DNA from 2 places in the Nicoliella sp. ESL1120 genome. Region 1 is predicted to be linked to the other one. Evidence: a T-box and tRNA genes for the amino acid it is inferred to sense, from the RefSeq annotation. Region 1 holds a T-box; the other holds one or more tRNA genes.
What was found. The T-box of region 1 lies ahead of pheS (phenylalanine--tRNA ligase subunit alpha). A T-box ahead of a tRNA ligase gene usually reads a tRNA of that ligase, here a tRNA-Phe.

Region 1 (9,710 bases):
CCTGTTCAATGAAATGCTTGATACGATGCAACGCTATATTGAGCAACAGCAACGCTTTGTAGAAGATGTTTCACATGAATTAAGAACGCCTGTGGCGGTGATTCAAGGCCACATGGACTTACTAAAGCGTTGGGGGAAAAAAGATCAAGTCGTGCTTGATGAGTCGATTGATTCATCGATTGCTGAAATTAATCGAATGAAAAGCTTGATTAATGAGATGCTTGAGCTATCCCGTGTGGAACAGGCCAGTTTAAATTATCGAGATCGCATCACGAATGTTGAAGAAGTGGTGGAACAGCAATTTAATGATTTTAAGATGTTGCATCCAGACTTTAACTTCACGTTTGATAATGACGTTAGAAAACCGGTTTATGCACAGATCTACCGTAACCATCTCGAACAGTTATTGATTATTCTTCTGGACAATGCGGTTAAATATTCAGCCGAGCGTAAGATCATTCACGTTTCATTATCCCGCAATATGCGAAGTGTTGAATTATCGGTTCAAGACTTCGGTGAAGGAATCAGTCAAGAAAATATGCGCAATGTTTTTGATCGTTTCTATCGAGTTGATAAGTCAAGAAGCCGTGATCAAGGTGGTAATGGATTAGGTCTATCGATCGCAAAACGATTGGTTGAGGCTTACCATGGTAAGATTGCCGTCGAAAGTTCAGTTGGTTCGGGTTCGATTTTTAGTGTCTCATTGCCAATTTTAAGCAAGGAACAACGATTGGCATTAGAAGCAAGGGATGCTGAAAATAATAATGAAGCTAACCTGTAGATAAAAAAAGAATTGATAATTTTAAAATTATCAATTCTTTTTATTTACTTGCGATTTTGTTTTCCAGCATTACGGTTCCGATTTCTCTGGTTATTATTACTGGATTGATTAGTTTGCTTAGGCTTATTTTCTGTGGCTACTAAGGATGATAAATCAACTTTTTTCGGTGGATTTTTTTTAGCAGCTTCGGCCACTTCTCTTCTGATCTTTGGACGGTACAGATTAATGATCAGGGTTTGGATACATGCAAAAATTCCGCCAATGAAGAAGTAGATTCCCAATCCAGCAGGAGCTTGAAAGGCAATTATTAATATGAAGATGGGACTAATGAATAGCATTGCCTGCATTTGTTTTTGTTGTTCTTTTGGTAGTCCCTGTTTGGATAATAAGGCCTGAATAATATAAGCAACGAATGAGAGGATTGCTAATGCGATGTTTTTATCGCCAAGCTTGATTCCAAAGAAAATGGTTTTGGAAAGTTCGGGTGAGAATCGAATTGCTTCGTACAGTGCGGCGAACACTGGTAGTTGAATCAAAATTGGTAAACATCCGATTCCACCAGTCATGCTGACCCCATTTTCACGGTATAGTGACATCATTGCTTGGCTGGCAGCTGCCTGTTCTTCTTGGGTTTTAGCAGCCTTTTGATGTTTTTTGATTTCATCTAGTTGTGGTTTTAACAGGCTCATCTTTTCTTGTTGAGTAGTAGACTTACGCATTTGATTAACCATCAGTGGCAATAGCACTAATCTAACTAATACGGTAAGGACGATCAATGCCCAACCATAACCACCAACGAACTTAGCGATCAAATTCATGATGCTTTCGCCTGTTTTACCGAATAGATCATAATACCATCCGTATGGTTGGCCGTTCTTATCGGTTTGGACACAACCACTTAATAATAGGACTAATGAACCAGCCATTGCTAGTGCACTCAGTCGTTTTAACTTTTTCATTTAAATCAAAAATCCTTCCTATAATCATCATAATATGCTATTTAAATATCGTAATTTAATCACGGCGAATTTGCAAATTAAATCGTGGTAAAATTATGAAAAGCATCGTGCTTAGTGAAACTAAGGTTAATATCAGTTACCTCTGCAGCACTGTTTGATGGTTGTCTAACTTGATCTACGAATTGATCTAATTGTTTGTGCTCACCTTGAGCCAAAATCCGTACTGATCCATCCGCTAGGTTCTCGACGGAACCATTAATATTGAGTTGTTCAGCAACTTGTTTGGTTGCCCATCTGAATCCGACCCCTTGGACGGTTCCATAAACGATTAATTCTAAAGTTGGTTTCATTTCATTACCTCTTACTTAAAAAATAGTTAACAATAAAATTATATCACAATAAATATGTTAGAATATTAATTGCGGATTATACAGGAGAAAATAATGGAAAAAATTACATCAAATCAAAATCGCCAGGTCAAAGCCTGGACGAAATTAAAAACCAAACACGGGCGCCAAGGGGCTGGCCAATACCTATTAGAGGGATGGCACTTAGTTTCTGAAGCCATTAATTATGATCAACCAATCGTTACGATAATCGTGACCCAAGCGCGGCTAGATGCTGACGGGGATTTCTTTGTTGATAAATATGATTATGTCGTAGTGACTAATGAAGTTGCGAACCACATTAGTGATACTAAAACCCCCCAGGGCATTTTTGCCGTGGTTGAAATTCAGCCGAGTGCCCAAGTAGCAGCTAATTATGCTCAAGGCGGATGGCTACTATTGGATCAAGTTCAAGATCCAGGTAATATCGGAACGATGGTTCGGACTGCCGATGCAATGGGGCTAACTGGAGTCGTTTTTGGTTCTGGAACGGCTAGTCAGTATTCTCCAAAGGTATCACGAGCAATGCAGGGCAGCCAGTTCCACGTTCAAATTGCTGAAGCAGACCTCGCTGAATGGATTAACGAATATCATGAACAGGGTTATCCAGTTTATGGGACTGAGTTAAATCCGAACGCCGTTGCGCTAAGTACAATTACTCCACAATCCAACTTTGCATTGGTAATGGGCAACGAGGGCAATGGAATGCAATCGGCGTTGCTTGCGACCACTGATGCTAATTTATTTATCCCAATGAAGGGAAATGCTGAATCCTTGAACGTGGCGATTGCTGCTGGAATCGTAATGTTTCACTTACAAAAGTAGGGAGGAATCATTTTGGATGCTTCTAATTGGCGCAATGATAAGGAGTACGTCTCAATCGTTTCAGATTTATTGGCGCAACCGTTAGTAAAGCGGATGGCCACGATCGTCCAACACCATCACTCTACCAGGCTTAATCATTCGATTTACGTTTCATACGTTAGCTATCGAATTGCTAAAAAATTCCATTTGAACTATCGGGCCATTGCACGTGGGGGATTGTTACACGATTTTTTCTTTTATGACTGGCGGGTCACTAAGTTCAATTTAGGTTCACACGCCTTTATTCATCCCCGCGTAGCATTAAAGAACGCTGAAAAAATAACTGAGCTTTCACCAATGGAACGCGACATTATATTAAAACATATGTGGGGCTTTACATTGGCACGACCAAAATACAAAGAGAGCGTTATTGTATCATTAGTCGATGATTATGCAGCAATTCATGAATTTTTAGGACCGTTTAACCGAAAAGTAAGGAAAATATTTGAAAAAATTTGAAATATCGATAAAATGGATAATACATGATTATTTATTACAGGAGGGATTTTTTATGGACGAATTAAAAGCTGATCAATGTGCTCCAGATTTTCACCTTTGCCCAAAGTTTCAAAAGACATTTGCGATTTTAGGCAAAAAATGGAATGGATTGATCATCGAAACATTACTAAATGAAGGCCCCCTCAGATTTAAGAACATTGCTAAGACGATTAGTAAGTGTAGTGATCGAGTTTTAGTTGAACGCCTTAAAGAACTAGAGGCCGAAGGAATCGTTTCCAGAAATACATTTAAGGATTCTTCATTGATCCAATATCAATTGACCGCAAAGGGACTAGAGCTAGAGCCCATTATGAGCTCAGTTCATAATTGGGCGAATAAGTGGTTCGCCTAAAAATAGGCTTGATTAATTGCTATGAATAGTTTAATATCAAACTAGATATGTTTCGATGAAAAATTAGTAGGTTGACCGTTTCACAGAGAAGCTATAGATGCTGAAAGTAGCTATAGGTCGATTGAATTCATTTTCTGAACAGATATTGGGAGTTTGTTAATGAACAAAAAATATCCGGTGATCACCGTTATTGATTTTGAGAGTAGATGGCTTTGATCTAGCATCTAAAGTAGGGTGGTACCGCGCAGCTTCGTCCCTTTTTGTAGGGATGAGGCTTTTTTTGTGCAATTAAGGAGGATAAAGATGAGTTTAAAGGATGAATTAAGTCAAATTCATGATCGTGGAATTAAAGCCATCAATGATGCGACTGATATTAAAGCAATTCATGAAAATATAAAGGTAAAGCTATTGGGGAAAAAGGGTCCCATTACTAAGGCGTTACGGGGGATCAAAGACCTTGCAGTTGAAGAACGGCCCAAGGTCGGTAGCTATGCTAATAAGATTAGAGATGACCTACAAACTGCATTGGATGCTAAGGTCGCTGAATTAGAAGCCAAGCGATTGAATGCTCAATTGGCTAATGAAAAAATTGACGTGACGTTGCCTGGTACACCAGTAGCCAAGGGTCATCCCCATGTCATTCAGTCGATCATTGATGAAATTACGGACTTGTTCTTAGGGATGGGTTATTCAGTGCTTAGCGGTCCAGAAGTGGAAGAAGATAAGTATAACTTCGAAATGATGAACCTACCAAAGGACCATCCAGCACGTGATATGCAAGATACTTTTTACATTACAGATGAAATCTTGATGCGGACCCAAACATCACCAATGCAAGCGCGGACGCTTGAAAAGCATGACTTCGACAAGGGCCCACTAAAGATGATCTCACCAGGGGTTGTTTATCGACGTGATACCGATGATCCCACTCACTCACATCAATTCCATCAAGTTGAAGGAATGGTGGTTTCTGAAAACGTTACGATGAGTGATCTAAAGGGGACCTTGGAACTATTGACCCATGAGTTATTTGGCGACAAATTTAACGTGCGGCTACGGCCAAGTTACTTCCCATTTACCGAACCATCAGTTGAGGCTGATATTACCTGTTTTAATTGTATGGGTAAGGGTTGTAGCGTATGTAAGGGCAGCGGCTGGATTGAAGTTTTGGGGGCTGGAATGGTGCACCCAAACGTCTTGAAAAATGCAGGCGTCGATCCTGAAAAATACACTGGCTTTGCATTCGGTTTAGGACCTGATCGGCTTGCAATGTTGAAATACGGGGTCTCAGATATTCGGGACTTCTATTTAGATGATGTCCGCTTCCTATCTCAATTTAACTAAGGAGTGTTAAAACATGCTTGTTTCTTATAAATGGCTAAAAGAATACCTGGACTTGAACGTCCCTGTCGATAAATTAGCCGAAAAGATCGAAAGAACGGCCGTTGAAGTTGATGGCGTAGTGCGTCCAGCTGACGGGCTTAAAAAATTAGTAGTTGGGAAGGTCGTTTCAATGGAAGACCATCCCGATTCAGATCACCTGCATATTTGCCAAGTTGATGTTGGTGAAGATGAACCGATTCAAATCGTGTGTGGTGCACCGAACGTTCAAGTTGATAAAAAGGTGATCGTCGCTGAAGTAGGCGCTAGGGTTGGCGATAACTTAAAAATCAAACGTAGTAAAATGCGGGGCGTAGTTTCCAACGGGATGCTTTGTGCGTTAGATGAAATTGGTTTTGCTAAGGATGTGGTCCCAAAGGAATGGTCAGAAGGAATTTACTTCCTGCCATCAGATGCTAAGGTGGGCGATGATGTTTATCCATACATCGGGATGGACGATGAATTGATCGACCTAGACGTTACCCCTAACCGTGGAGATATGTTAAGCATTTACGGCACGGCCCATGAACTAGCAGCGATCTATGATTTACCACTGAAATTAGACCATCCTGATTTAAAGGAAACTGGTAGCAATAAAACTAGCGATCTGATTAGTGCTACTGCTGATGATTCCATCGCACCGAACTTTAACGTACGGGTATTATCGAACGTCAAGGTTCAAAGTAGCCCCCTCTGGTTGCAGATTCGGCTTTGGAATGCTGGAATTAAGCCAATTAATAACGTTGTTGATGCTACTAATTACATCATGCTCAAGTATGGACAACCGATGCATGCTTATGATTACGATCAACTCGTGGATCATCAGTTGGTCGTTCGGCACGCCAAGGACGGGGAACAATTAAAGACCCTAAATGAAAATGATAATGAATTGGTGGCAGATGACATCGTGGTGGCAGATGCTAAGCAACCAGTGGCGTTAGCTGGAGTAATGGGTGGTTTTGATAGCCAAGTGACTGCTGATACCAAGACCGTTGTGTTAGAAAGTGCTACTTTTGATCCAGTCAAGGTCAGAAAGACTGCACAACGTCATTTGATTCATACTGATGCTTCCCAACGCTTTGAAAGAGGTGTTGATCATGGTAGTGTTCAAGAAGCTTTGAATGCCGCTGCTGAGTTGATTAGTACTGATGGGAACGCGGTCGTTGAAAATGGAATGGTAACGGCCAGCGATGACCATGCCCAACCACGCGTGGTTAAAACTACTGCTGCGCGGATCAATCAGGTATTAGGAACTGAACTAAGCATTTCTCAAATCACTGCAATCTTTGAACGATTAGGCTTTTCAGTTGTGGAAAATAGTGGTGAATATACCGTGACCGTGCCAGTGAGACGTTGGGACATCAGTATCCCAGCTGACCTGTTCGAAGAAGTTGCAAGAATTTATGGCTACGATAACATCCCTAGTACATTGCCACTTAGTCGGACGACGGTTGGTCGCCTAACGCCTAAACAAGCGCTAATTAGAAAAACGCGCAACGTTTTAGAGGGCGCTGGATTGACCCATGCGATTTCATATGCATTAACTTCCGCTGATAAGGCAGCTTCATTTATGATGCGGCCAAGTTTTGCTACGAACCTAAGTTTCCCAATGAGTAGCGATCATACGACCCTTCGGATGAACCTCTTAAGTGGGTTATTAGATGATATTGCATATAATCAAGCCCGCAGCGTCAACGATGTAGCTTTATATGAACAAGGACGCGTTTTTTATAAGGATGAAGAATCACAATCACGGCCAATTGAAGTGGAACACGTTGCCGGGGTAATTACGGGTTCTTTGACCCCTAGTGCTTGGGATCATAAGTCGACTGAGACCGACTTCTATCAAATTAAGGGAATCGTCGATTTATTGTTAGCTGAATTGAACGTTGCCGGAGATGTTGAGTATAAGGCTACCGATCAATATTCAGACATGCACCCAGGGCGGACAGCTAACGTTTATGTCCACGGACACTTTGTAGGGTTTGTGGGCCAGATTCATCCGAGTGTCGCTAAGCAATACAAGATCAAGGCGACCTATGGATTTGAATTTGATCTACAACAGCTAATTGATATGCCTAAACAAGACCAACAATCAACAGCCATTTCTAAATATCCTTCAGTTAGTCGTGATATCGCAATGCTAGTTGATCAATCGGTTACGAACCAACAGATCATATCCGTCATCAAGAAACGGGGGGGCGCATTTTTAACTGACGTCCACCTCTTTGATATTTTCGAAGGCAAGGGGATTCCAGCTGGTAAAAAATCAGTTGCATATTCACTTACCTATCAAAATAAGCATGATACAATGGTTGATGATGATGTTAATAAAGCATTTGAAAAGGTTACAAAGGCACTGCAAAATGAATTTGACGTCACAATTCGTTAATTTGAACCCGCTCAAATGTTCAAAACGATTGGGGGCGGATTAATTGAGCGAACATCATTCTGATTCTGATCAAGATCCGCAGGAAGTTGCTAAGTTTGGTAAAAAGATCATTCTTTGGATCGTTTCGATTTTAATCATTTTATTCATATTCATTGTATTTTTAGGGCATAATTACATTAAAACATCTTTAAAGCCTTTGAATCCGAACAATCACCAAACAACTGAGGTCAATATTCCAATGGGGGCCTCGGATAAAAAAATTGGTTCGATTTTGCAAGATCAAGGGATCGTGAAAAGCGGGATCGTATTTAATTATTATGTAAAAGCCCATAATATTAATAATTTTCGTTCTGGGTACTATGAATTTTCACCCTCAATGAGCTTGCACCAGATTGCGAGCCTTTTGAAAAAGGGTGGCTCCGCTGAATCCATTCGGGCTTTACGTGGTAAGGTAGTGATCAAAGAGGGTGACAATATATCGACGATTGCCGATACGGTGGCCCAACGAACTAATTACAGTCGTAACGAATTCCTTAGTTTAGTCAATGATAAAAGCTTTGTTAAGGAACTTGCTAAACGTTATCCAAAACTGCTAGCTTCACAGACTAAGAGTAAGGATTTACGCTATCAATTAGAAGGGTATTTATACCCTGCTACTTATAGTGCGAATGGCACCAGTAATTTGAAGCAATTAGTTACCCAGATGGTTGCTAAGTCCGATGCGGAATTAAAACCATACTATAATCAAATCAAGAAAAAGAATTTAACCGTTCAACAGCTATTGACGATTGCCTCACTAGTACAGGGGGAAAATGTTAATACTAAAAACGGTGCAATTATTGCTGGAGTTTTATATAATAAAATCAATGCTGGATTACCTTTGAATTCTTCAATTGCGGTAGCATATGCTTCGAATAATTATTTGCATAAATTGACCAAAAGCGATTATCTGGTAAAATCAGCATATAACCTTTCGATTTACACTGGGTTCGGACCAGGTCCGGTCAACAACCCCAGTTTAAACTTTATCCTTGCTGCATTAAATCCCAAGGAACAATCAAAGGGTTATTTGTATTATTTAAATGATCAGAGCAATAAGCGCGTCTTTTATTCTCAAAATCAGATCAGTTCACTAAAAAGCATTAGTAAAGACACGACGAAGCAAGATGACTAGGGGAGATTTATAATTATGACAGAAAAAAGAAAACGGCCGGTTGTAATTGGGGTTACGGGTGGTTCCGGAAGTGGTAAGACAACTGTTAGTCGGGCCATTTTTAACCACTTACTAGGCAATTCGCTAATGATTTTACAACAAGATGCTTATTATAAGGATCAATCACATAAAACGATGGCACAGCGTGAATTAACCAATTATGACCATCCATTAGCTTTTGATACTGATTTATTGATTGAACAAATCAATCAACTACTGGATTATAAATCCATTGAAAAGCCAGTCTATGATTACACCCATTTAACAAGAAGTACCGAAACTGTGCATCAAGACCCAATGGATGTTATCATCTTAGAGGGAATTTTAGTTTTGGATGATAAAAGACTTCGTGACCTAATGGACATCAAGGTGTTCGTTGATACTGATGATGATATTCGACTGATCAGAAGAATTAGACGTGATACCCAAGAACGAGGACGGACGGTGGATGAAGTAATCCAGCAATATTTGGATACGGTTCGTCCAATGTATCATGAATTTATCGAACCAACTAAACGGAATGCAGATATCATTATTCCTGAAGGTGGAAAGAACGAAGTGGCAATTGATTTATTAACCACTAAAATTAAGTCCATTTTAATTCAACACGGTGATCATCGTGTTGAAAATAACATTGACACATCAATTTAATTAAACTTGAAAGGATGATTTAAATGCCAGCTGATGAAAAATTTCCAATGACTGCTGAGGGGAAAGCGAACCTCGAAAAGGAATTAGACGATCTTCGCTTGAATCAACGGCCCCAAATTATTGAAAGAATTAAGATTGCACGGAGTTATGGTGATTTATCAGAAAACTCCGAATACGAATCCGCTAAGAATGAACAAAGTATGCTAGAGGGGCGTATTTCGACCATTGAACACA
Region 2 (9,710 bases), 370 kb from region 1:
ATTTATCATTATGTTAAATAAAAGAGGATATCAACTAAGATATCTGAAGAGACCCCCGTATGTTGGACAGAAAATGTTCAGCATACGGGGGTCTTTATTTTGGCAAAATATAGTTATGAATTTAGATTGAAAGTTGTTTTAGAATACCTTTCTGGAGTTGGATCAACTACGTTGAACCATAAATATGGCATTAAGGGTGTTGCAACAATCTACTCGTGGGTAAAGACGTATAAAAAATTTGGTAAAAAAGCGCTTATTGCAAAACATTATAATCAAGAATATTCTTATATGTATAAATTAAAAGTGCTGAAATGGATGCACCTCTACCACAAGTCGTATCCAGAAACAGCACTTCATTTTAATATTGCATCTCCGTCGAGCATCTTTACATGGCAACGGAGATTAGAGAATGGAAGCCTATATTTAATGAATAAACGTAAGTCCCATCAAAAGAATGTTCTCACAAATAGCGCTGTAAAGCAAATTAAACTGTTAAAAAAGCAAAATTTAGCTTTATCGATTAAACTATCCTATGAAAAATTACTAAGCACTAATAATCAATACGAAAGTATTGATTTATTAGTGAAAAAATTTAGTGATGTTGCAATTTCTAGAATATTATCATCAATTTCATTCCCTAAAAGTAGTTATTATCATCATAGAAAAGCTTCGCTTTCGAAAATAAATGATGAGTTTGATACTGAGGTGAAAAAGGCTGTTAAGGATCATCCTGCTTATGGTTATAGAAGAATAACAGCATTATTTAACAATAATGGATACCATGTTAATCACAAAAGAGTCCAGAGAATTATGCAAAAATACAGTTTACAGTGCCAACTATTTGGAAAAAGAAAACGTAAATATAACTCTTACCATGGCCAAGTAGGCCATGTTGCTGATAATGTTTTAAATGGTGATTTTTCATCTAATAGTTTTGGAGAGAAGATAACAACAGATGTAAGTGAATTTAGATATGGAAATGAAGATATAAACCATCGGGTTTATCTTTCTCCAGTGATGGATTTATATTCTGATAAAATCATTTCATATGGAATTAGCAGCCATCCAACAGTTGAACTAACATTAAAGCCGTTGAACCAGGCACTAAAAAGAATCCAGAACACTGTTAAGCATTCAATTGTGCATAGTGATCAAGGAATTCAATACCAGAGTCATAGTTGGGTTCAAACACTAAACAAATATGAAGCTATTCAGTCCATGTCCCGTAAGGGGACATGTTTAGATAATGCTCAAATGGAATCATTTTTCCATATCATGAAAATTGAAATGATGAATACGCATTATGATACCAAAAAATCCTTAATCAATGCGATGAAAACATGGATTAAGGATTACAATAACAATAGATTAAAAGAAAAACTAGGATACCAATCACCAAATCAATATTTGGGATTGATATCCTAGCAAAAAGTATTAGTCCAACCTATAGGGGTCAGATCAATCCTCTTTTATTTATGACGGTCCGTACGAGACTCGAACTCGTGATCTCCGCCGTGACAGGGCGGCGTCATAACCAACTGGACCAACGGACCATAATTGCGGGAGCTGGATTTGAACCAACGACCTTCGGGTTATGAGCCCGACGAGCTACCGAACTGCTCCATCCCGCGATAATATTATTTTATTTTTAGTCGTCATATAAAATGACCCGTACGGGATTCGAACCCATGTTACTGCCGTGAAAGGGCAGTGTCTTAACCACTTGACCAACGGGTCATATAAAATGGAGAAGGAGAGATTCGAACTCTCGCGCCGCTTGCGCGACCTATACCCTTAGCAGGGGCACCTCTTCAGCCACTTGAGTACTTCTCCATATGGGCCTAAATGGACTCGAACCATCGACCTCACGCTTATCAGGCGTGCGCTCTCACCAACTGAGCTATAGGCCCATATAAAGCGGGTAACGAGAATCGAACTCGCGACAATAGCTTGGAAGGCTATGGTTTTACCACTAAACTATACCCGCATAATATGGTATTTAATTTTAAATGGCGCGGGACAGAATCGAACTGCCGACACACGGAGCTTCAATCCGTTGCTCTACCAACTGAGCTACCGAGCCATATGGAACGGTCCGTACGAGACTCGAACTCGTGATCTCCGCCGTGACAGGGCGGCGTCATAACCAACTGGACCAACGGACCATAATTGCGGGAGCTGGATTTGAACCAACGACCTTCGGGTTATGAGCCCGACGAGCTACCGAACTGCTCCATCCCGCGATAATAAAAAAGGAGGATGAGGGATTCGAACCCTCGCGCGCTTTGACACGCCTAGCGGTTTTCAAGACCGCCCCCTTCAGCCACTTGGGTAATCCTCCATATTGAAGTTAAAACTAAAGGTCTTAATGGACCTTGTAGGACTCGAACCTACGACCAGACGGTTATGAGCCGTCGGCTCTAACCAACTGAGCTAAAGGTCCAAGTCACTATCGCGGCAGGGGGAATCGAACCCTCGACCTCCCGGGTATGAACCGGACGCTCTAGCCAGCTGAGCTACACCGCGATCTATAAATAAAACTATTGAAATTTTATTCAATCGGGAAGACAGGATTCGAACCTGCGACCCCTTGGTCCCAAACCAAGTGCTCTACCAAGCTGAGCTACTTCCCGAATATATGCACCCAGTAGGAGTCGAACCTACAACCTTCTGATTCGTAGTCAGACACTCTATCCAGTTGCGCTATGGGTGCAAAAGTGCCGAGGACCGGGATCGAACCGGTACGGTTATCACTAACCGCAGGATTTTAAGTCCTGTGCGTCTGCCAATTCCGCCACCCCGGCATAATAATGAATTGGCAAAGCGGAAGACGGGATTCGAACCCGCGACCCCCACCATGGCAAGGTGATGTTCTACCACTGAACTACTTCCGCAGCAATGCCGACTAGAGGATTCGAACCTCCGACCCCCTGTTTACAAGACAGATGCTCTGCCAACTGAGCTAAGTCGGCATAAAAGCCTTTAAAAAATATTTATAAATCCAAACATGATTATTTTCATGAATGGAGGATACAGGGCTCGAACCTGTGACCTCCTGCTTGTAAGGCAGATGCTCTCCCAACTGAGCTAATCCTCCATAAAGCGTGGCAACGTCCTATCCTTGCAGGGGGCGATCCCCCAACTACTTTTGGCGTTCAAAAGCTTAACTTCTGTGTTCGACATGGGAACAGGTGTATCCTTCTGGCCATCATCACCACACTATTTAACTGCGAGAACTTCGTTCTCTCAAAACTAGATAATATCTTATTCTTCCGTGAGAACAACCTTACTTGGTTAAGTCCTCGACCAATTAGTACTGGTCCGCTCCATGCATCACTGCACTTCCACTTCCAGCCTATCTACCTGATCATCTTTCAGGGGTCTTACTTCCATAAAGGAATGGGAAATCTCATCTCGAGGTGGGTTTCACACTTAGATGCTTTCAGCGTTTATCTCATCCATACATAGCTACCCAGCGATGCGCCTGGCGGCACAACTGGTACACCAGCGGTATGTCCACTCCGGTCCTCTCGTACTAAGAGCAGCTCCTCTCAAATTTCCTACGCCCGCGACGGATAGGGACCGAACTGTCTCACGACGTTCTGAACCCAGCTCGCGTACCGCTTTAATGGGCGAACAGCCCAACCCTTGGGACCAACTACAGCCCCAGGATGCGATGAGCCGACATCGAGGTGCCAAACCTCCCCGTCGATGTGAACTCTTGGGGGAGATAAGCCTGTTATCCCCAGGGTAGCTTTTATCCGTTGAGCGATGGCCCTTCCATACGGTACCACCGGATCACTAAGCCCGACTTTCGTCCCTGCTCGACCTGTATGTCTCGCAGTCAAGCTCCCTTCTGCCTTTACACTCGTCGAATGATTTCCAACCATTCTGAGGGAACCTTTGGGCGCCTCCGTTACTGTTTAGGAGGCGACCGCCCCAGTCAAACTGCCAACCAGACACTGTCTCCCACCACGATCAGTGGTGCGGGTTAGAGTGTTCATACAGCGAGGGTAGTATCCCACCAATGCCTCCATCGAGACTAGCGTCCCGACTTCTATGGCTCCTACCTATCCTGTACAAGCTATACAAACACCCAATATCAAGTTACAGTAAAGCTCCATGGGGTCTTTCCGTCCTGTCGCGGGTAACCTGCTTCTTCACAGGTATCTCAATTTCACCGAGTCTCTCGTTGAGACAGTGCTCAGATCGTTACGCCTTTCGTGCGGGTCGGAACTTACCCGACAAGGAATTTCGCTACCTTAGGACCGTTATAGTTACGGCCGCCGTTTACTGGGGCTTCGTTTCTGGGCTTCGCCGAAGCTAACTCATCCACTTAACCTTCCAGCACCGGGCAGGCGTCAGCCCCTATACTTCATCTTACGATTTTGCAGAAACCTGTGTTTTTGATAAACAGTCGCCTGAGCTTTTTCACTGCGGCTGCACATAGTGCAGCACCCCTTCTCCCGAAGTTACGGGGTCATTTTGCCGAGTTCCTTAACGAGAGTTCACTCGCTCACCTTAGGATTCTCTCCTCGACTACCTGTGTCGGTTTGCGGTACGGGTAGTTAACTACTAACTAGAAACTTTTCTCGGTAGTGTGACATCAACGACTTCCCTACTAAATTTCGGTCCTCATCACACCTTGTCAACACGGTATTAAGCATTTGACTCAATACCTGACTTAGTGCTTGAACATCCATATCCAACAGGATGCTACGTTTAGCCTCCTACGTCCTTCCATCGGTCAAACATAGTTAACTAGTACAGGAATCTCAACCTGTTATCCATCGCCTACGCCTCTCGGCCTCGGCTTAGGTCCCGACTAACCCTGGGAGGACGAGCCTTCCCCAGGAAACCTTAGTCATTCGGTGGATCAGATTCTCACTGATCTTTCGCTACTCATACCGGCATTCTCACTTCTAAGCGCTCCACCAGTCCTTACGGTCTGGCTTCATTGCCCTTAGAACGCTCTCCTATCACGCAACATAAGTTGCGTCCACAATCTCGGTAATATGCTTAGCCCCGGTAAATTTTCGGCGCAGAATCACTCGACTAGTGAGCTATTACGCACTCTTTAAATGGTGGCTGCTTCTGAGCCAACATCCTAGTTGTCTATGCAACTCCACATCCTTTTCCACTCAGCATATATTTAGGGACCTTAATTGGTGGTCTGGGCTGTTCCCCTTTCGACGGTGGATCTTATCACTCATCGTCTGACTCCTGGATATAAATCAATGGCATTCGGAGTTTATCTGAATTTAGTAACCCAAGACGGGCCCCTCACCCAAACAGTGCTCTACCTCCATGATTCTCGACTCCAAGGCTAACCCTAAAGCTATTTCGGAGAGAACCAGCTATCTCCAAGTTCGTTTGGAATTTCACCGCTACCCACACCTCATCCCAGCACTTTTCAACGTACACGGGTTCGGCCCTCCGGTGTGTTTTACCACACTTTCAGCCTGGACATGGGTAGATCACCTGGTTTCGGGTCTATCACAACATACTATATCGCCCTATTCAGACTCGCTTTCGCTACGGCTCCGACTTTTCATCTTAACCTTGCATGTTATCATAACTCGCCGGTTCATTCTGCAAGAGGCACGCTATCACCCATTAACGGGCTCTAACTGCTTGTAGGCACATGGTTTCAGGAACTATTTCACTCCCCTTCCGGGGTGCTTTTCACCTTTCCCTCACGGTACTGGTTCACTATCGGTCACTAGGGAGTATTTAGCCTTGGGAGATGGTCCTCCCGGATTCCGGCAATGTTTCACGTGTATTGCCGTACTCAGGATCCTGAACTGAGGGAATTAGATTTCGTCTACAGGGCTATCACCTTGTGTCGCAGAACTTCCCAGATCTTTCGACTATCTAATTCTTTGGTAACTCAAATGTTCAGTCCTACAACCCCACCGAGTAAACTCGATGGTTTGGGCTGTTCCCCGTTCGCTCGCCGCTACTGAGGGAATCGAATTTTCTTTCTCTTCCTGTGGGTACTTAGATGTTTCAGTTCCCCACGTCTGCCTTTCAATGAGTATGAATTCGTCATTGAATAATAAACGATTAAATTTATTGGGTTTCCCCATTCGGAAATCTCCGGATCAAAGCTTACGTACAGCTCCCCGAAGCATATCGGCGTTAGTCCCGTCCTTCATCGGCTCCTAGTACCAAGGCATCCACCATGCGCCCTTAATAACTTAACCTATTACCACGTAGTGGTATTTGGTTAATTGAGTAAATACGAATAAAACTAATTTAAAAAACTCAAAATAACGCGGTGTTCTCGGTTGAAATTGTATTTAATACAATTCAATAATTTGGAAAAATTAAAATATTATCTAGTTTTCAAAGAACCAAGTATTATGACACTTACGTGTCAATGGAGAATAGCGGGATCGAACCGCTGACCTCCTGCTTGCAAAGCAGGTGCTCTCCCAGCTGAGCTAATTCCCCATACCATTTAAATTAAATTAATCAACAAGTGATTAATAATGGGCCTAAATGGACTCGAACCATCGACCTCACGCTTATCAGGCGTGCGCTCTCACCAACTGAGCTATAGGCCCAAAGAAGCGTGGTTCCATAGTTTGAGAGTAGACCTCTCAAAACTAAACAAAACTATGACTGTGTAAGGTTCCGAATTATTCCTTAGAAAGGAGGTGATCCAGCCGCAGGTTCTCCTACGGCTACCTTGTTACGACTTCACCCTAATCATCAGTCCTACCTTAGGCGGCTAGCTCCTCAAAAGAGGTTACTGCACCGACTTTGGGTATTACTAACTCTCATGGTGTGACGGGCGGTGTGTACAAGACCCGGGAACGTATTCACCGTGGCATGCTGATCCACGATTACTAGTGATTCCAACTTCATGCAGGCGAGTTGCAGCCTGCAATCCGAACTGAGAACGGCTTTAAGAGATTAGCTTGACCTCGCGGTTTTGCGACTCGTTGTACCGTCCATTGTAGCACGTGTGTAGCCCAGGCCATAAGGGGCATGATGATTTGACGTCGTCCCCACCTTCCTCCGGTTTGTCACCGGCAGTCTCACTAGAGTGCCCAACTGAATGCTGGCAACTAATAATAGGGGTTGCGCTCGTTGCGGGACTTAACCCAACATCTCACGACACGAGCTGACGACAACCATGCACCACCTGTCATCCTGTCCCCGAAGGGAACGGCTAATCTCTTAGCTTTGCAGGAGATGTCAAGGCCTGGTAAGGTTCTTCGCGTAGCATCGAATTAAACCACATGCTCCACCACTTGTGCGGGTCCCCGTCAATTCCTTTGAGTTTCAACCTTGCGGTCGTACTCCCCAGGCGGAATGCTTAATGCGTTAGCTGCGGCACTAAAGGGCGGAAACCCTCTAACACCTAGCATTCATCGTTTACGGCATGGACTACCAGGGTATCTAATCCTGTTTGCTACCCATGCTTTCGAGCCTCAGCGTCAGTTACAGACCAGACAGCCGCCTTCGCCACTGGTGTTCTTCCATATATCTACGCATTTCACCGCTACACATGGAGTTCCACTGTCCTCTTCTGCACTCAAGTTTCTCAGTTTCCGATGCACTTCTCCGGTTAAGCCGAAGGCTTTCACATCAGACTTAAAAAACCGCCTGCGCTCGCTTTACGCCCAATAAATCCGGACAACGTTTGCCACCTACGTATTACCGCGGCTGCTGGCACGTAGTTAGCCGTGACTTTCTGGTTAAATACCGTCAAAGCTTGATCATTTCCTATCAAACTTGTTCTTCTTTAACAACAGAGTTTTACGAGCCGAAACCCTTCTTCACTCACGCGGCGTTGCTCCATCAGACTTGCGTCCATTGTGGAAGATTCCCTACTGCTGCCTCCCGTAGGAGTATGGGCCGTGTCTCAGTCCCATTGTGGCCGATTACCCTCTCAGGTCGGCTACGTATCATTGCCTTGGTAGGCCATTACCCCACCAACAAGCTAATACGCCGCAGGTCCATCCTAAAGTGATGCAAACGCATCTTTCAAACAAAAACCATGCGGTTTTTGTTGTTATGCGGTATTAGCACTTGTTTCCAAATGTTATCCCCCGCTTTAGGGCAAGTTACCTACGTGTTACTCACCAGTTCGCCACTCACTTCGATGTTAAGTCAAGTTAATGCAAGCATCAACTATCATTAACGGAAGTTCGTTCGACTTGCATGTATTAGGCACGCCGCCAACGTTCGTCCTGAGCCAGGATCAAACTCTCATCTTATGATGAAAAGCTTAACGTTAGCTCTTCTTAATTTTGTTAATTTTAAAGCGAATTGACTTCGCATAAGTTTTTTGTACTTCATTTAAAATGAAGTTCCTTACACATTTTTGTCATAATTTTGTTCAGTTTTCAAAGATCTACTTTCGTTGATTCCAATAAAGCAACTTCTTAATATTATCATAAAGCTAATATTAATGTCAAGAACTTTTTTAGGAATTTTTCAACTGATGAAAGTCATAATTAGAACTCACATCAGCTGCTTATTTGACAACGTTTAATATATTATCAAACCATCAAATGTTTGTCAACAACTTTTTTTATTATTTTAAGTCGTTAAACAAATAAGAATCACCGAATTGATAACTTATCAAAACGATGATTCTTATATTACACTAATATATTAAATTTGACAACTACTTTTTTAAACTAATTTACTTTTTTAATTCAGGAGCATCTGTTTTATAGTCATTCATAGTTGATTTACCGCCATTTTCATCCATTAAGCTAGTGTGTTCTTTGCTATTGCGTTCCTTAAGGCTAGCAAGTCCAGCACTCGGTTTATAATTATAATCACTTCTGTTAACTTTCTTAAAGTCCTTCAGATCATAAAAACGTAATAAGTCACCTAAAATAACCTTATCAGATAAGGATAATTCAGTATTAACATGGTTTTGATCTGCTTGAATTCGTTTCTTTTGCTTTGTATCTGGATTAATTTTCTTACCAGTCTTAGTAAGATAGACACTACCACTAACAACGGTATATTTAGGAGTAATGAAGTCACCATCCCTAAATGCAACGATTTGCTTACGCTTTTTAGACAACAAATCCTGTCCAAACTGAATCGTCTTATTATCCTTAATACCTAATAGATGTAAGATCGTTGGCAATACATCAATTTCGCCACCATAAGTATGATCAATCTTACCCTCTAAATTGTCTCCATAAATCATAAATGGAACTTTTTGGAATTGAGCAAGATCATAACTATCGACGCTCTTTTTCTTTAGTAATTGAGCAATTGCAGGCCGATGATTATTTGAAATTCCATAGTGATCACCATATGCGACAACAATACTATTCTTTAATAAGCCAGTCTTTGTTAAATAGTTCATAAATTCACCAAATGCTTGGTCTAAATAGTGAGCAGTCTGAACATAAGGGTCAACAGTATTATCACCAGTCTTAGTTGCTGGGAAGTCCTGGTTTTGCTTATCAAGGATATATGGATAGTGATTAGTTAAAGTAATCAATTTAGCATAGAATGGTTGAGGTAACTGTTGAATATAGTTAGCAGCATCCTTAAAGAAGATTTTATCCTTTAAACCATAGCCAACACTGTATGATGGTTTTTCCTTAAAGTAGTTTGAATCAAAGAAATATTGGTATCCCCAAGACTTATAGGTATTTTCACGATTCCAAAAACTTGGAACATCCCCATGCATTGCGGCAGTTGTATAACCATGTTGATCTAAAATT

Region 2: it has a tRNA-Phe gene. The T-box ahead of pheS (phenylalanine--tRNA ligase subunit alpha) is inferred to sense a tRNA for this amino acid. The anticodon was not compared.

Annotation. Positions count from the first base shown of each region.
Region 1 is NZ_CP196383.1:1,177,302-1,187,011, reverse strand. It holds gene ACSYTE_RS05025 (sensor histidine kinase) at 1-781, shown strand, start outside; gene yidC (membrane protein insertase YidC) at 826-1,740, opposite strand; gene ACSYTE_RS05015 (acylphosphatase) at 1,818-2,090, opposite strand; gene ACSYTE_RS05010 (TrmH family RNA methyltransferase) at 2,184-2,951, shown strand; gene ACSYTE_RS05005 (HD domain-containing protein) at 2,964-3,449, shown strand; gene ACSYTE_RS05000 (winged helix-turn-helix transcriptional regulator) at 3,502-3,840, shown strand; T-box leader at 3,884-4,101, shown strand; gene pheS (phenylalanine--tRNA ligase subunit alpha) at 4,144-5,184, shown strand; gene pheT (phenylalanine--tRNA ligase subunit beta) at 5,198-7,612, shown strand; gene mltG (endolytic transglycosylase MltG) at 7,656-8,786, shown strand; gene udk (uridine kinase) at 8,802-9,476, shown strand; gene greA (transcription elongation factor GreA) at 9,500-9,710, shown strand, end outside.
Region 2 is NZ_CP196383.1:811,205-820,914, reverse strand. It holds gene ACSYTE_RS03515 (hypothetical protein) at 1-21, shown strand, start outside; gene ACSYTE_RS03510 (IS3 family transposase) at 100-1,425, shown strand; tRNA gene ACSYTE_RS03505 (tRNA-Asp) at 1,480-1,553, opposite strand; tRNA gene ACSYTE_RS03500 (tRNA-Met) at 1,558-1,631, opposite strand; tRNA gene ACSYTE_RS03495 (tRNA-Glu) at 1,666-1,737, opposite strand; tRNA gene ACSYTE_RS03490 (tRNA-Ser) at 1,746-1,833, opposite strand; tRNA gene ACSYTE_RS03485 (tRNA-Ile) at 1,837-1,910, opposite strand; tRNA gene ACSYTE_RS03480 (tRNA-Gly) at 1,917-1,987, opposite strand; tRNA gene ACSYTE_RS03475 (tRNA-Phe) at 2,011-2,083, opposite strand; tRNA gene ACSYTE_RS03470 (tRNA-Asp) at 2,092-2,165, opposite strand; tRNA gene ACSYTE_RS03465 (tRNA-Met) at 2,170-2,243, opposite strand; tRNA gene ACSYTE_RS03460 (tRNA-Ser) at 2,254-2,341, opposite strand; tRNA gene ACSYTE_RS03455 (tRNA-Ile) at 2,370-2,443, opposite strand; tRNA gene ACSYTE_RS03450 (tRNA-Met) at 2,453-2,526, opposite strand; tRNA gene ACSYTE_RS03445 (tRNA-Pro) at 2,560-2,633, opposite strand; tRNA gene ACSYTE_RS03440 (tRNA-Arg) at 2,640-2,713, opposite strand; tRNA gene ACSYTE_RS03435 (tRNA-Leu) at 2,719-2,804, opposite strand; tRNA gene ACSYTE_RS03430 (tRNA-Gly) at 2,823-2,894, opposite strand; tRNA gene ACSYTE_RS03425 (tRNA-Thr) at 2,900-2,972, opposite strand; tRNA gene ACSYTE_RS03420 (tRNA-Val) at 3,025-3,097, opposite strand; rRNA gene rrf (5S ribosomal RNA) at 3,103-3,219, opposite strand; rRNA gene ACSYTE_RS03410 (23S ribosomal RNA) at 3,291-6,206, opposite strand; tRNA gene ACSYTE_RS03405 (tRNA-Ala) at 6,384-6,456, opposite strand; tRNA gene ACSYTE_RS03400 (tRNA-Ile) at 6,496-6,569, opposite strand; rRNA gene ACSYTE_RS03395 (16S ribosomal RNA) at 6,656-8,231, opposite strand; gene ACSYTE_RS03390 (LTA synthase family protein) at 8,663-9,710, opposite strand, start outside.